2 linked regions of the Bradyrhizobium sp. AZCC 1610 genome follow. The protein of the gene in region 2 binds, or shares a complex with, the protein of the main gene of each other region. Links are inferred from orthologs where the notes say so. Each region holds a gene or a part of one and is shown on either strand. Other genes may lie near its edges.

Region 1 (7,669 bases), 360 kb from region 2 along the record:
GCCATGCGGGCCATCGGTGGCTGAGTGTGACATTCCGACCCATCCCCCGTGTCTATGGACACAGGGCTAATGTTCGGTGAACGGACCCGCTCCGTAGAATTACGGAGGTTACTTACGCCGCCGGCACCGGCAGCGCGGTCACCGACTTGATCTTCTCCATCGCAAAACGCGAGGTGACGTTCTTCAGCGGCACGGCGCTGATCAGCTTTTTGTAGAACACGTCGTAGCTCGCCATGTCGGCGACCACGACGCGCAGCATGTAGTCGACGTCGCCGGCCATCCGGTAGAACTCCATCACCTCGGGCATGGCGCTGACGGCGCTGGCGAAGGCTTTCAGCCACGCCTCGGAATGATCGGCGCTCTCGACCGAGACGAACACCGAAATGCCCAGCCCGATCTTGTTCTGGTCGACCAGCGCCACCCGGCGCAGGATCACGCCGTCGGCCTCCAGCCGCTGGATCCGCTTCCAGCACGGCGTCGACGACAACCCGACCCGGTCCCCGATCTCGGCGACCGAAAGGGAGGCGTCCTCCTGCAGCACGGTCAGGATCTTGCGGTCGATGGCGTCTAAGCGGCGGTTGGCTTCAGGGAGCTGAACGGCTAAATCGGTCATGAGAAGAATGTTCCATACGGGAGATCATATCCCCTAATATATAGAAAATTCTTCTATAGCAAGCCCTGCTATTGGCCGGTCGACGCCCGGTCTGCAGCCTGGCCGTGGCTTAAAAACTCCTCAACTTCAGCACGTTGCGGGGCGGCGAAGGCACCCCCGAAACGGGTGCATTTCAGCGCCGCGGCGGCGGAGGCGAATCGCAGCGCCTGCCGCAATTCCTGCTTCTCGGTGATGGCCAGCGCGAACGCGCCGTGGAACACGTCGCCGGCGCCAAGGGTATCCACCGTATGCACCGGGAAGGCCGGGGTTTCCTGGATCTCCCCGTTCTCGTCGAGCCAGATGGTGCCTCTCGGTCCCCGCGTTCCCGCCAGGAACGACGGCGTCAGTTTGGCAATCTTCTTCAGCGCCTGGGCGTCGTCGGTGACATCTGCAGTTTCCTGCAGCGGTTCGCTGGAGAACACCAGGTGGGAGGAGGCGTTCAGCAGACCCTCGCGCAGCGACATCGCGCGATCGACGTCGACGATCACGGGAATGCCGCGCCTGATAGCTTCGGCGCAAAGCTCGGTGCAGAATTCGGCGCAGCGGCTCTCGGTGAGAATGGCGGCGCAATCGTCCAGCAGTGTGTCGAAATCGGGCAATTTCACATGCCACAGTTTCGGATCGCGGAAGGTCACGATGGTGCGTTCGCCGGAAGGATCGATCATCACCGCCGAGATCGGCGTCACCAGCCCCGGCATGTGAATGAGGTGCTTTGTGTCGATGCCCTCATGCGCCATCTGCTCGAAGATGAAACGACTGGACGTCTCCCTGGAATCACCCATAGGCCCACAGATCGAGGCTCGGCCGCCGAGCCTCACGATGCCAATTGCGCCATTCAACGCGTTGCCGCCGCAGATTTCGTCGAAACCTGTCGCATTCTCCTTGGAACCACGCCCGGGGACACCGGGTGTATTGAAGGTAAGGTCGCGCACCGGCATGCCGATGCAGAGAATCCGCGGCGGCCTTGTGGGCGCTTTGTCTTGAAAGTTCATCTGGGAATCCGTCATGTCGGTTCCGCCTTCAGTCGGAACCAAGATCCCGAGTTAATCGACTGGTCCATGGACGGTTCCCGCTATGCACCAGTCTCTTTTCCGTCATGCACCCAGCGTCCGATGAGATGATGCGCAATCGCGAACGGATGCGCCGCAAACAGGCCGTCAGGATGTTCGCGCCGGTGCATCAGGGCGACCTCGGCGCGATCGAACCAGCGTGCGTCCTCGAGCTCGGTGCGGTCCACCACGATATCCTCGTTGAGCGCGCGCGCGGCGCATCCGATCATCAGCGATGACGGATAGGGCCATGGCTGCGTCATGTAATAGCTCACGTCGGTGCAGCGAATGCCGGATTCCTCGAAAATCTCGCGGCGGACCGCGTCCTCGATGGTCTCGGCGGCTTCGACAAAGCCGGCCAGACATGACCACATCCCGGGCAAAAACTGCTTCTGCCGGCCGAGCAGGCATTTTTCACCATGCGTGACCAGCATGATCACGACCGGATCGGTGCGCGGAAAATGCTCGGCCTTGCAACTCGGGCACTCGCGCTTCCAGCCGCCGTCCTTCATCGCCGTGCGGGTGCCGCAATTGGCGCAATAGCCGTGGCGCTGATGCCAGGTCACCATCGATTTCGCCATGGCGATGGCGGAGAGCTGTTCCGGCGGCACCGTGCCTTGCATGGCCATGCCGCGCAGCTCGGTGACGGCGACGTCGTCGCGCGTCATCAGCTTCTCGACGGCCGCGGCCGAAATGCCCATGCCGAAAACAGGCGCGCCGTCGCGCAGGCCTAAAAAGATCGTGCCGGGATTGGCGCCGAGCTTCACCGCCTCTTCGACGCCGAGCAGCACGCGCGGTCCATCCGCCTCCTGCCTCACCAGAAGCGAGTCGCGGTAGATCACATAGGCGCCGGCGTTGCGCTGGCCCTCCAGTGCGAACAGTTTTTCGTCATTGGTGCGCAGATGCGCGGCGCGATCCAGAATGTGGGTAACGAAAGCGGGCTTCCCCAGCGGATATTTATCGAATGCGGACATCGGTTCAACCCAACCAGATCTTGCGGCGAAGCGCGTTGATGAAATTCTGTACTTCCTCGGCGTCATGCGCCAGCGGCGGCATCACGCCCCAGACCGGGCGCGGCCAGGCCGCGTCGCTGGTGCGCCGCGCGATGACGTGGACATGCAACTGCGGCACCAGGTTGCCCAGCGCCGCGACATTGAGCTTGTCGCATCTGGTGACCTCTTTCAGCGCGCGCGAGACCCGGGAGATTTCCGTCATCAACTGCGCCTGCTCGACCTCGTCGAGGTCGATGATTTCCACCGCACCCACCCGGCGCGGCACCAGCAACAGCCACGGGTAATGCGCATCCTTGATGACCAGCACCTTGCACAGCGGCAGGTCGCCGATGTCGATGGTGTCCTTTTTGAGCTGGGAATGCAGCGACCAGGCGGAGGCGTCAGAGGGCATTAGGGTCTATGATCCTCAAAGTAGGATTGCAGAGGGCGGCCCTGCAAACAACACCCGTCATGGCCGGGCAGAAGCGCGAAGCGCGTTTTTGCCCGGGATGTCCCGGGCATCCACGTCTTTTTTGCGCTGAATTGGAAGAAGCAAGACGTGGATGGCCGGGTCAAGCCCGGCCTTGACGAAACGGGGGTAGTTCCAGCGCATGGCACCCACCAACCCCGCTTGCTTTCCGACCCTTTTGGCCCCAAATAAGGACCGGGAGATTGGCGGTGGACGAGCCACTCGCCAACCGGGTCAGGTCCGGAAGGAAGCAGCCCTAACGAGGTCCGGATCGGGTCGCTCGTCAGTCTCCTACCTGTTTTTCGAGCGAATCGCGCAAGGAGAGCGGAAAAGTCCGCGCCTTGCGCCTGGTTTCGTTCCTTTCCGCAAGCCGGCCCCGAGAGACAATCAATTGCGGATCGACCGATGAGTGATGCTGGCGCTCCCCCCGACAAGTCAGACGACGCCGGCCAGAGCGGCTTCGGCCTCGGCGGCCAGGGCGAGACGGCCAAGCCCTACCGGGTGCTGGCACGAAAATATCGCCCGTCCAGTTTTGACGACCTGATCGGCCAGGAGGCGATGGTCCGCACCGTTTCGAATGCGTTCGAAACCGGCCGGATTCCGCAGGCCTGGATCCTGACCGGCGTCCGCGGTGTCGGCAAAACCACCACGGCGCGGATTCTCGCCCGCGCGCTGAACTACGAAAAGCCTGACGGGTCGGTGAAGGGGCCGACCATCCACATGCCTGACCTCGGCGTGCACTGCCAGGCGGTCATGGAAAGCCGGCACATGGACGTGCTGGAAATGGACGCGGCGTCCCATACCGGCGTCGACGACGTCCGCCAGATCAATGACAGCGTGCGCTACGCGCCGGCCAGCGCCCGCTACAAGGTCTACATCATCGACGAAGTCCACATGCTGTCGACGGCGGCCTTCAACGCCTTCCTGAAGACGCTGGAAGAGCCGCCCGAGCACGCCAAATTCGTGTTCGCCACTACCGAGATCCGCAAAGTCCCGGTCACGGTGCTGTCGCGCTGCCAGCGTTTCGACCTGCGCCGCGTCGAGGCCGACGTGCTGATGGGGCATCTTTCCAGCATCGCGAAAAAGGAAGGCGTCGAGGTCGAGCCCGAGGCGCTCGGCATCATCGCGCGCGCCGCGGAAGGCTCGGTGCGCGATTCGCTCTCCCTGTTCGATCAGGCGATTGCGCACGCGGCGGGCCTTGTCCGTGCCGACGCGGTGCGGCAGATGCTGGGCCTGGCCGACCGCACCCGGGTGATCGACCTGTTTGAGCATCTGGCGCGCGGCGATATCGCCAGCGCCTTTGGCGAATTCCGTTCGCAGTATGACGTCGGCGCCGATCCGGTCGTGGTGCTGTCCGACCTCGCCGAATTCGTCAATTTCGTCACCCGCGTGAAGATCGTGCCGGCCACCGCCGACAATGTCGCGTTCGGCGAGACCGAGCGCGTCCGTGCCCGCGAGTTCGCCGCAAAACTGTCGATGCGGGTGCTGTCGCGGATGTGGCAGATGCTGCTCAAGGGTATCACCGAGGTGCAGACCGCGACCCGGCCGGCGGCGGCCGCGGAAATGGTGCTGGTCCGCATCGCCTATGTCGCCGACCTGCCGACGCCGGACGAGGCGATCCGGATGCTCGACCAGAACGGCGGCGGATCGCAAATTGCCTCCGGCGGCGCGGCGCCGTCACGGGCTGCGCCCACCGCACCGGTATCTTCAATGTCTGCGGCTTCGCCGATGCGGACGCCTGTCTCGCCCCGCTCCGGCGCTGAAGCGTCTGCGCGGCCGCAAATGGTGGCGCCATCGGCCCAAACGGAGTCCGCGCCCGTCCTGCGGATCACCACTTTTCCGCAACTGGTCGCGCTGGCCGGCGAGAAACGCGATATCCTGACCAAGACGGCGCTGGAATCCGATATGCGCCTCGTTCGCTTCGAGGACGGGCGGCTGGAGGTGGCGCTGGAGCGCCATGCGGCGCGCGGGCTGGTCAACGACCTCTCCCGCAAGCTGGAATTATGGACCGGGCGGCGCTGGACCGTGGTCATCTCCAACGAGGCCGGCCAGCCGACGCTGCGATCGCAGAACGAACAGGCGAGGAACGAGCACGCGCGCGCCGCGGAAGCCGATCCGCGCGTCCAGGAGGTGCTGGCGCGGTTTCCAGGCGCCAAGGTGGTCGAGGTGCGCCGGCTTGCCGCCGAGCCGCCGGAATCCAGTATTATCGCTGAAGACTTGAACGAGATTTCCGACGGCGACGACGACTGATCGGACTCTCGAGAGGACGGATAAATGGCTGATTTTCTCGGCATGATGAAGCAGGCGGCGGAGCTGCAATCCAAGATGCAGGCGATGCAGGAAGAGCTCGGCAATCTCGAGGTCGAGGGCATTTCCGGCGGCGGGCTGGTTGCCGTACGCATGACTGCGAAGATGGAAGTGAAGGGCGTGAAGATCGACCAGTCGCTGATGAAGGCCGAGGAGCGTGAAGTGCTCGAGGATCTGCTGGTGACCGCGCATAACGATGCGCGGCGCAAGGCGGAAACCACGGCGATGGAAAAGATGCAGGCGCTGACCGGCGGGCTCGGCCTGCCGCCCGGGCTTGGCCTCACCTGAAATGGCAGCAAGCGTTGCCGGCCCCGAAATCGAACGTCTGATCCAGCTCCTGGCGCGCCTGCCGGGGCTGGGGCCGCGCTCGGCGCGGCGCGCGGCGCTGCACCTGATCAAGAAGCGCGAGGCGCTGATGACGCCGCTCGCCGGCGCGCTCCAGGTCGCGATCGACAAGATTCAGGTCTGCAAGACCTGCGGCAATATCGACACGCAAAATCCCTGCACGGTATGCACCGACCCGCGCCGCGATCCCTCGACCATTGTCGTGGTCGCCGACGTCGCCGATCTCTGGGCGCTGGAACGGGCGAATGCGACCAACGGCCGCTATCACGTGCTCGGCGCCACATTGTCGCCACTCGACGGCGTCGGTCCGCAGGATCTGACCATCGACGCGTTGGTGGCCCGCGCGCACGAATCACAAGTTAGCGAAATCGTTCTGGCGCTGAACGCAACGGTTGATGGCCAGACCACCGCCCATTACATCACCGATCTCCTGCAGGACGCCAACGTCAAGGTGACCCGGCTTGCCCACGGCGTACCGGTCGGCGGCGAACTTGATTATCTCGACGAAGGTACGCTATCGGCTGCCATGCGGCAGCGAACGCTGTTCTAACCCACATCAACGGAACTGATCGACATGACGAAACCACGATTCGGCAAACGCTCCCGCTTTGCGGTCATCATCATGGCCGCAGCCCTGGTTGCGCCTTCCGCATGGGCGCAGCAGGCCGAGCCGGCGCCGAAGCCCGGCAAGCCGATCAATGCCGGCGACGTCCTGTCCGGCGAACTCAACGCTATGAAGGGCGGCAAGAAGAGCAAGCGCGCCGCGACCTACCAGATCACCAGCGAACCGCGCCGGCTGCCGCCGCCGAACGGGCTCTGCAATCTCGAAACGGGACCTGAGACGTTCCAGCTCGTCACCAGCAGCGACGCCCAGGCCGCGCAACTGAAGAATTTCATCGGCAAGGAAATTTCCGTCAAGGTCGACGAAGTCGCCTGTGCGCAGGACGCCGGGCAGATGAGCGAAGCCGTGATCACCAAATGGAGCGTGGTGACGAAGCACTAAGCAGCGAACTTCGTAGCCCGGATGGAGCGAAGCGCAATCCGGGATATCTCAGCCGCCATCGCACCGGCCCCCGGATTTCGCTCTGCTCCATCCGGGCTACAGGACTAAATCTTCACCGGCCCCAATTCGTCAAAATGCCCGCGCCGCTGCAGCCACGCCAGCAGGATCAGGCTCGGCACTGCGACCGCGACGGAGATCACGAAGAACAGCGACCAGCCCGTGGCCTCTGCCACATAGCCCGCACCTGAGGACAGGTAGGTGCGCCCTACTGCGGCGAGCGCGGTAAGCAGCGCGTATTGGGTCGCGGTGTGCAGCGGGTTCTGGCACAAGGCCGAGAGATAGGCGACGAAGATCACGGTACCGATCGCGCCAGTGAAGTTCTCCGCCGAGATGGCGACCGCCAGCGCCCATTGATTGACGCCGACATAGGCGAGCCACGCAAACACCAGGTTGGAGATCGCCTGCAGCACGCCGCCGATCCACAGGCTTGCGACCAGCGAATAGCGCCGCGCCAGATAGCCGCCGGCAAATCCGCCGATCAGGGTCGCGATAAGGCCGACACCCTTGACGATGGCGGCGTAGTCGTTGCGGGTGAAGCCGAGGTCGATCACGAACGGCGCGGTCATCGTGCCGGAAAACGCATCGGTGAATTTGAACAGCACCACGAAGGCCAGCGCCACCCAGGCATACTTGCGGGCGAGAAATTCGGAGAACGCCCCGACGGCCGCATGCATGACGCGCGAGAAAGCTGTCTCGCCGCGAGTCTTGGCCTCCGCACGCACCGATTGTTCCGGCTCGGTTGCGGCCAGCGCGGTGACGGTGCCGATCAGCACCAGTGCTGCCATGGCAACA
Region 2 (7,627 bases):
TGAGAGCGGCTGTTCTGTGTCTAAATTTCCCGGCGTGGTGCTCGCGTTCAGTGCGTTCCGGACAAGGGGAATAAGGCAAGGGGAATAAGATGCTGGCCGATGATGCAACGAGTGGGAACGCGAAGATCGTGAACGTGTTGAAGACGACAGACTGAGATACGCGGCGGCGCAGCGGTCGGACAAGCGGATGTTCGGTAGCGGCAGACTGGCTTTGAAACACTGGTGATGTGATTGCTCGCCGCGCGTTCTCGCGGCGAGAGGGGGAGGTACTATGTTTTACGGAATCAACGCGACATTCGGCACGCTCATTTCCATCGAGACCGCTTCTGAATCCCTGAACGACGTTTCCAGTCGTCCACCCACGCGAACTCCGGGCAGACCGTCGAGTACGCGCTGACCTCGCGGTAGCCTCTCACTCCATCCAGCCTTTGATCTCAGCAAACGGCGATTCCGCCGAACGCCCGATCTTTGTCTGATGGCTGAAGCTCCGCGTCGAGGTCACGTCAACTCGCCGGCCGATTTCGCAAACACCATTACTTACTCATTCAGAAAAGTTCTCAGGCAATGACAAATACGGAACAGGATCGTTGGTCGCGCGTGAAGGGACGGTTGCGGACGACCGTGGGCGAGGACGTTTATACAAGCTGGTTTGCGCGCATGGACCTGGAAGGTGTGCAGGACGAAAGCGTGCATCTCTCGGTTCCGACCCGGTTCCTCAAGAGCTGGATCCAGGCGCATTACGCCGACCGTGTTCTGACCTGCTGGCAGGCCGAGATGCCGGAAGTGCACCGCATCGACCTCACCGTGCGCACCGCGATGCGCTGCGCCGCGCCCGCCAAGGAAATCGCGCCAGCCGATCAACGCCGCGCCGAGCAGGCCAATGGCCGGCCCGCGCCAGAATTGCGCGCGACTGCGACGGCGCCGGTATCCGCCAGCCATGATGCGCTCGGCGGCTCGCCACTCGACCCGCGCCTGACCTTTGCGAGCTTCGTGATCGGCCGCTCCAACACGCTGGCGCATGCGGCCGCACGTCAGGTCGCCGAAGGACGCCGCGGTGATGCCGTGATGTTCAATCCGCTCTATATTCACGCCGGCGTCGGCCTTGGCAAAACCCATCTGTTGCAGGCGGTGACGTGGGCCGGCAATTCGGGCAGCGAGCGCAAGGTGCTCTATCTCACCGCCGAGAAGTTCATGTACGGCTTCGTCGCCGCGCTGAAAACGCAGACGGCGCTGGCGTTCAAGGAGGCACTACGCGGCATTGATGTGCTCGTGATCGACGACCTGCAGTTCCTGCAGGGCAAGTCGACCCAAGCCGAGTTCTGCCACACGCTGAACGCGCTGATCGATGCCGGCCGCCAGGTGGTGATCGCCGCCGACCGTCCGCCGTCCGATCTCGAGAGCCTCGACGATCGCGTGCGCTCGCGGCTGGCGGGTGGCCTCGTCGTGGAGATGGGCTCGCTCGGTGAAGAGCTGCGGCTCGGAATCCTGAAGTCGCGCGTGGCGGCTGCGCGCGCGCATCACGCGAGCTTCGAAGTACCGGAAGCGGTGCTGGACTATCTGGCGCGCACCATCACCCATAACGGCCGCGACCTAGAAGGCGCCATCAACCGCCTGCTCGCCCACTCCAAGCTCAACGCCCAGCCGGTGACGCTGGAAATGGCCGAGCGCGAGGTCCGCGACCTGGTCCGCCCGCAGGAACCGAAGCGGATCAAGATCGAGGACATCCAGCGGGTGGTCGCCCGGCAGTACAATGTCAGCCGTTCGGACCTGCTCTCGTCGCGGCGGACCGCGAACGTGGTACGGCCGCGTCAGGTCGCGATGTATCTGGCGAAGACGCTGACGCTGCGTTCGCTGCCCGAGATCGGCCGCCGGTTCGGCGGACGCGACCACACCACGGTGCTGCACGCCGTGCGCAAGATCGAGGCGCTGGTGGCCCGGGATATCGCTCTGTCCGAAGAGGTCGAGTCGCTGAAGCGGCAATTGCAGGAATAGCGGTTATAGCGTTTTCGAGCGAAAGCCTGCCCCGGACTTGATCCGGGGTGGATACCGGTTCGCGTGAAGAAAACGCGCTAAAACAAGAATCTAGAGCTTCGGCTCTGATTCAATCAGAGCCGAAGCTCGAGCAGGAACGGGACCTGCCCCTTAAGAACTTGGCTCCTCCCCCACCTCTCCCTCCCCTGATCCCAGATGTGGGAGAATTGGGGTGGGAGAATTTTTTTCTGCCGCCATTTTCTGCCGCAAAAGTGGGGAACGGGGTCTCGCCTCCCTTGCACCGGCGGGCCATCCGCGCCACCTTGCGGTCCCCCCGGGGGTTTGATCAGATCCGATCCTGATCCGGCTTTTCGGGTTTCCAATGCCGCGGCGCTGCCTTTACGGGCCGCCCGGCTTTTCCATCTCTGGCGGATATTGCAATGAAGGTCACCGTCGAACGCGCGCAACTGCTGAAATCGCTGGGCCACGTCCATCGTGTGGTCGAGCGCCGCAACACCATCCCGATCCTCGGCAACGTGCTGGTCCGCGCCGAAAACGCCAGGCTGTCGCTGAAGGCGACCGACCTCGACCTGGAGGTGACCGAAACGCTGGCGGCGGAAACCGCGACTGGCGGCTCCACCACCGTGCCGGCGCATATGTTCTACGATATCGTCCGCAAGTTGCCCGATGGCGCGCAGATCGTGCTGGAAGCCGACGGCGACCGTTCGGTGCTGGCGATCCGCGCCGGCCGCTCACGCTTCACGCTGCAGACCCTGCCCGAAAGCGATTTCCCTGATCTCGCCGCCGGCGACATGACGCACTCGTTCTCGCTCGCGGCTGCCGACGTCAAGCGCCTGATCGACCGCACGCAGTTTGCCATCTCGACCGAAGAAACCCGCTACTACCTCAACGGCATCTATCTGCACACGGCCGGCAGCGCCAAGGCCGCAACCCTGCGCGGGGTGGCAACCGACGGCCATCGGCTGGCGCAGATCGATCTGGCCTTGCCCAGTGGCGCCACCGGCATGCCCGGCGTGATCGTGCCGCGCAAGACGGTCGGCGAAGTGCAGCGGCTGATCGAGGATAATGAGGCCGAAGTCAAAATCGAACTGTCACAGGGCAAGATCCGCTTCACGCTCGGCAACGTCGTGCTGACCTCAAAACTGATCGACGGAACCTTCCCGGATTACGGCCGCGTCATTCCGCAGAACAACGACAAGGAACTGATCGTCGACAAGAAGGATTTCGAGGCTGCGGTAGACCGCGTCTCGACCATTTCCAGCGAACGCGGCCGCGCGGTGAAACTGGCGCTGTCCGCCGGCAAGCTGGTGCTGTCGGTGACCAATCCGGATTCCGGCAGCGCCACTGAAGAGCTGGAAGTCGAATACGCCTCCGACGCCCTCGATATCGGCTTCAACTCGCGCTATCTGCTCGACATCGCCGCCCAGATCGAAGGCGAAGTCGCCGTGCTGCGCCTCGCCGACCCCGGCTCGCCGACGCTGGTGCAGGACAAGGACAACAAGGGCGCGCTCTACGTGTTGATGCCGATGCGGGTGTGAGCCCAACTGTCATTGCCGGGCTTGACCCGGCAATCCATCAAACCAAATGACCTATTGGGTGTACAGCCTCGCCAGCAAGCCCGGTGGAACACTGTATGTGGGTGTAACGAACAATCTGGTTCGGCGCGTCTACGAGCATCGGGGAAGGCCTAGCGGACGGCTTTACCAAGCGGTACGGCATCAAGACACTGGTCTATTTCGAAGCGCACGAAACGATCGCCGGCGCTTCAACGCGAGAAGAACATCAAGCATTGGTCGCGCGAGTGGAAAATAGATCTGATCGTCGCGGGCAATCCCGATTGGCGCGATCTTTACGAAGAAATTGTCCGCTGACGCGAACGATGGATTGCCGGGTCAAGCCCGGCAATGACGACCGGCCATGACCCCCTCCCGCATCCATCGCCTCAACCTCACGCACTTCCGCAACTACCGCGCGGCGAGCGTGCAGGCGCGGAGTGATGTCGTGGTGCTGGTGGGGCCGAACGGCGCCGGCAAGACCAATTGCCTGGAGGCGATCTCGTTTCTGTCACCGGGGCGCGGCCTGCGGCGCGCGACGCTGGAGGATGTCGCCGACAACCAGGGCGACGGCTCCTGGGCGGTCTCCGCCGAGGTCGAGGGCGCGCTGGGGCTCGCCACGCTCGGCACCGGTATCGATGCGCCCGCCGCGGAGGCGGCGTCAACCAGCCGGCGCTGCCGGATCGACCGCGAGCCGGTGGGTTCGGCAACCGCCTTTGGCGATCATTTGCGCATGGTGTGGCTGACGCCCGCAATGGACGGGCTGTTTCTCGGCGCAGCTTCCGAGCGGCGGCGCTTCTTCGACCGGCTGGTGCTGGCGATCGACAGCGAGCATTCCAGCCGGGTCTCGGCGCTGGACCGCTCGTTGCGCTCGCGCAACCGCCTGCTTGAAGTGCGCAACTATGACGACCACTGGTGCGACGCGATCGAGCGCGAAACCGCCGAGCTTGCGGTCGCGGTCGCCGCCACCCGCGGCCAGACGGTGACGTGGCTGGCAACGATGCTGCGCGAACGTGGCCAAGCTTCGGCCTTTCCGTCGGCACAGATCATGCTCGACGGCTGGATGGAAAATGCGCTGGTCAACGAGTCCGCGACCGCAGTCGAGGATCGCTACCGCGAGATCCTGCGCGCCAGCCGCGCCCGCGACGCCGCGGCCGGCCGCACGCTCGACGGTCCCCACCTTACCGATCTGCAGGTGGTCTATGCGCCCAAAAATATGCCGGCCCGCGACGCCTCCACCGGCGAGCAAAAGGCGCTTCTGATCGGGCTGGTGCTGGCCCATGCCACGCTGGTTGCCGAGATGACCGGCATCGTGCCGCTGCTGCTGCTCGACGAGGTCGTCGCGCATCTCGATCCCGTCAGGCGCAAGGCGCTGTTCGATGAACTCGCAAAGCTCGGCGCACAGGTCTGGATGACCGGCGCCGATCCGGCCGCCTTCGTCGACATCGGCGCGACCGGCGAGATTTTCGACGTGGAATCGGGCCAGGTGAGCCGTCGCGTCTGAGTCCTTAACGCGCCCTGCCCGCGGGCGATACACCGCCGAGCAAGCGGTCGATGATCGAGTCGATCAGAAATACCGATCCCTTTTCGGTCAGGTGCACCTGATCGCTCACGACAATATCTTTCGCCGCATCGCCAGTGCGGGTCAGGCAACCCTGCGCATCGCAAAAGACGTCCGACGCCGAGATGAATTCCGCGCCCAGCGGCTCGAGCCTGGCGCGCATCACGGCATCGTAGGCGGTAGGTGGTGCGGCATTGGGCGAACGCTGCGGGATCAGCGCACGATGGAGGATGAAATACCTTAGCACCTCGGACGGAAGTCCGCGCCGCCACGTCGGTACGCCGCCGAGAACAACGACCCGCGCATTCGTCTCCTTCTACAGCGCGACCACGGTCTCGGCCACGTTGTCGAGATATTTTTCCCAGGTTCCATGCAGCAAGACGATATCCGGCTTGATCTGCCGGACGAGTGAGAAAACCTTGTCGTTCATCGCGCGGCAATTGGGCAGGCTCGCAATGTCGGCGTTGAGCGCCGGAATGCAGGAACTGGAGGTAAGCTGCGCGATGCCGAAGTTTCGCTGCTCCTGCGCTTTGCGCAGGCCGGGCAGCAGGGCGCCCGCGGTCGAATCCCCCCACATCAGGACCAGCGGGCGCCGATCGCGATCGACGCAAGTGTCGGCAAACGTTGTTTCGTTGCTGAGATCGAGCAGGCATTCGTGAAACCGCCACTTGAAGCTCTCCGTCGGCACAGTGGCCATCGCGCGGATTTCCGGCGGCAGCCGGACGTCGAAGCCGCGCCCCCAAATGACGGCAATACCCGCAACCGCTATCATCGCCATGCCGGCCCCGAGGCTGAACATCTTGCGCCGGCTCGGGAGGCCGAAACGGAACGGTATCTCGACAAACCGGTAGGTCGCCCAGGCCAAGAGCGTGCTCGCGAGCAATATCAAGTGGCGCTCCAGCAGCGTCAGCGGACCGAATTTGATAATCCCTGCGAATACCAACAGCGGCCAGAACAGATAGAACTGTTCCTCGATGCCGAGCCACCATAGATGCAGCAACGGCTTTTGGCGGACTCGACGTCGAAATAGCCGGACTGCAGCAACAGCGCGATATTGGCCAAGAACGCCGCGCTGGCGAGACTGTCGCTGCCGAGCTGCGCCAAGGCCTGTGGCAGCATCCAGAACCAACCGAGCATCAATGTCGCAGAGAGCACCACGATCAGCGCCGGGAAGATGCGCCGGATTCGCCGGTTGTAGAACTCGACCAGGCTGAAGCGGCCGAGTTCCAGTTCGCGCGTGATGATGCCCGTGATCAGGAAGCCCGAAATCACGAAGAACACGTCGACGCCGATGAAGCCGCCCGGCATGGCGTCCGGGAACGCATGGAAATTCAGCACCAGCATCACGGCGATGGCCCGGAGGCCATCGACATCGGGCCGATATTTTGATGAAGGCTGGGACAATGGAGAGCTAATCCGGGATCGCAGTGACGGCGGACAACCACTACAAGCTGCCGCGCCGCCTCTCTTTAGCAGGTCCGCGGCGGCCTGCCATTTCCCACCGCGACGACTCACAAAAATCCGGCGGTCGAAGCGCAGAATCAGTCCCCGAAGCGCGCTTTTCGAGACCGCCAAAATCGGCCCTCGGAGACCTTGAAAAAGGGTAAAAAATCGCCATTTATTCAATGACTTGTTGATGGAGAGATTGCGCTAGGCGCGATGGCTCTTTCATGGCACAAATAGATCAATCAGCGCCTCATATTGCGCAGCTGATTCGGGACACCCTCGAAGGCCTCACATGACAGAACCTGCCCGGCAGACACCTGCCGATACTGAGCATTCCATTCCGGTCGAATATGGCGCGGAATCGATCCGGGTGCTGAAGGGGCTCGATGCCGTGCGCAAGCGGCCGGGCATGTATATCGGCGACACCGATGACGGTTCCGGCCTGCACCACATGGTCTACGAGGTCGTTGACAACGCCATCGACGAAGCGCTCGCGGGTCACGCCACCGCCGTGGAAGTCATCCTCAATGCCGACGGCTCGGTGACGGTGCGCGACGACGGGCGCGGCATTCCGGTCGACATTCACAAGGGCGAAGGCATCTCCGCGGCCGAGGTCATCATGACCCAGCTCCACGCCGGCGGAAAGTTCGACCAGAACTCCTACAAGGTGTCCGGTGGCCTGCACGGCGTCGGCGTCTCCGTCGTCAACGCGCTGTCCAGCAAGCTGCAGCTTCGCGTCTGGCGCGACGGCAAGGAGCACTACATCGAATTCGCCCATGGCGATGCGGTCGCCCCGCTCGAAGTCGTCGGCAACGCCAACGGCAAGCGCGGCACCGAGGTGACGTTCCTTGCTTCCACCGCGACTTTCACCAACGTCGAATATGATTTCCCGACGCTGGAGCATCGCCTGCGCGAGCTCGCGTTCCTGAATTCCGGCGTCAATATCGTGCTGTCGGACATGCGCCACGCGGTCGAGAAGCGCGAGGCGATGCGTTACGACGGCGGCGTCGAGGAGTTCGTCAAATATCTCGACCGCAACAAGAAGGCGATGGTGCCTGCCCCGATCATGATTCGG

What was found. The genes of interacting proteins can lie anywhere in the genome.
Region 1: the proteins of dnaN (region 2) and V1279_RS32660 are in contact, whole or in part, in a cryo-EM structure (PDB 8GIZ), measured with the Escherichia coli proteins. The link is inferred for Bradyrhizobium sp. AZCC 1610 from one-to-one orthologs.

Annotation. Positions count from the first base shown.
Region 1 is NZ_JAZHRR010000001.1:6,655,689-6,663,357, reverse strand. What follows is about bases 3,004-5,989. They hold V1279_RS32660 (DNA polymerase III subunit gamma/tau), read left to right. Parts: upstream 3,004-3,567; coding sequence 3,568-5,412; downstream 5,413-5,989. Other genes in these bases: recR (recombination mediator RecR), read left to right, coding at 5,759-5,989; V1279_RS32655 (YbaB/EbfC family nucleoid-associated protein), read left to right, coding at 5,437-5,757; V1279_RS32670 (hypothetical protein), read right to left, coding at 3,163-3,306; V1279_RS32675 (HIT family protein), read right to left, coding at 3,004-3,105. Outside these bases: V1279_RS32690 (Lrp/AsnC family transcriptional regulator), read right to left, coding at 113-613; V1279_RS32685 (sugar kinase), read right to left, coding at 682-1,644; nudC (NAD(+) diphosphatase), read right to left, coding at 1,725-2,675; more of V1279_RS32675, read right to left, coding at 2,680-3,003; more of recR, read left to right, coding at 5,990-6,364; V1279_RS32645 (hypothetical protein), read left to right, coding at 6,389-6,817; V1279_RS32640 (AmpG family muropeptide MFS transporter), read right to left, coding at 6,922-7,669. UniProt on the Escherichia coli protein: Part of the beta sliding clamp loading complex, which hydrolyzes ATP to load the beta clamp onto primed DNA to form the DNA replication pre-initiation complex.
Region 2 is NZ_JAZHRR010000001.1:7,011,813-7,019,439, forward strand. The notes cover bases 1,527-4,470. They hold dnaN (DNA polymerase III subunit beta), read left to right. Parts: upstream 1,527-2,411; coding sequence 2,412-3,530; downstream 3,531-4,470. Other genes in these bases: dnaA (chromosomal replication initiator protein DnaA), read left to right, coding at 1,527-1,992; recF (DNA replication/repair protein RecF), read left to right, coding at 3,910-4,470. Outside these bases: more of dnaA, read left to right, coding at 565-1,526; more of recF, read left to right, coding at 4,471-5,049; V1279_RS34370 (acyltransferase family protein), read right to left, coding at 6,013-6,510; gyrB (DNA topoisomerase (ATP-hydrolyzing) subunit B), read left to right, coding at 6,845-7,627. UniProt on the Escherichia coli protein: Confers DNA tethering and processivity to DNA polymerases and other proteins. Acts as a clamp, forming a ring around DNA (a reaction catalyzed by the clamp-loading complex) which diffuses in an ATP-independent manner freely and bidirectionally along dsDNA.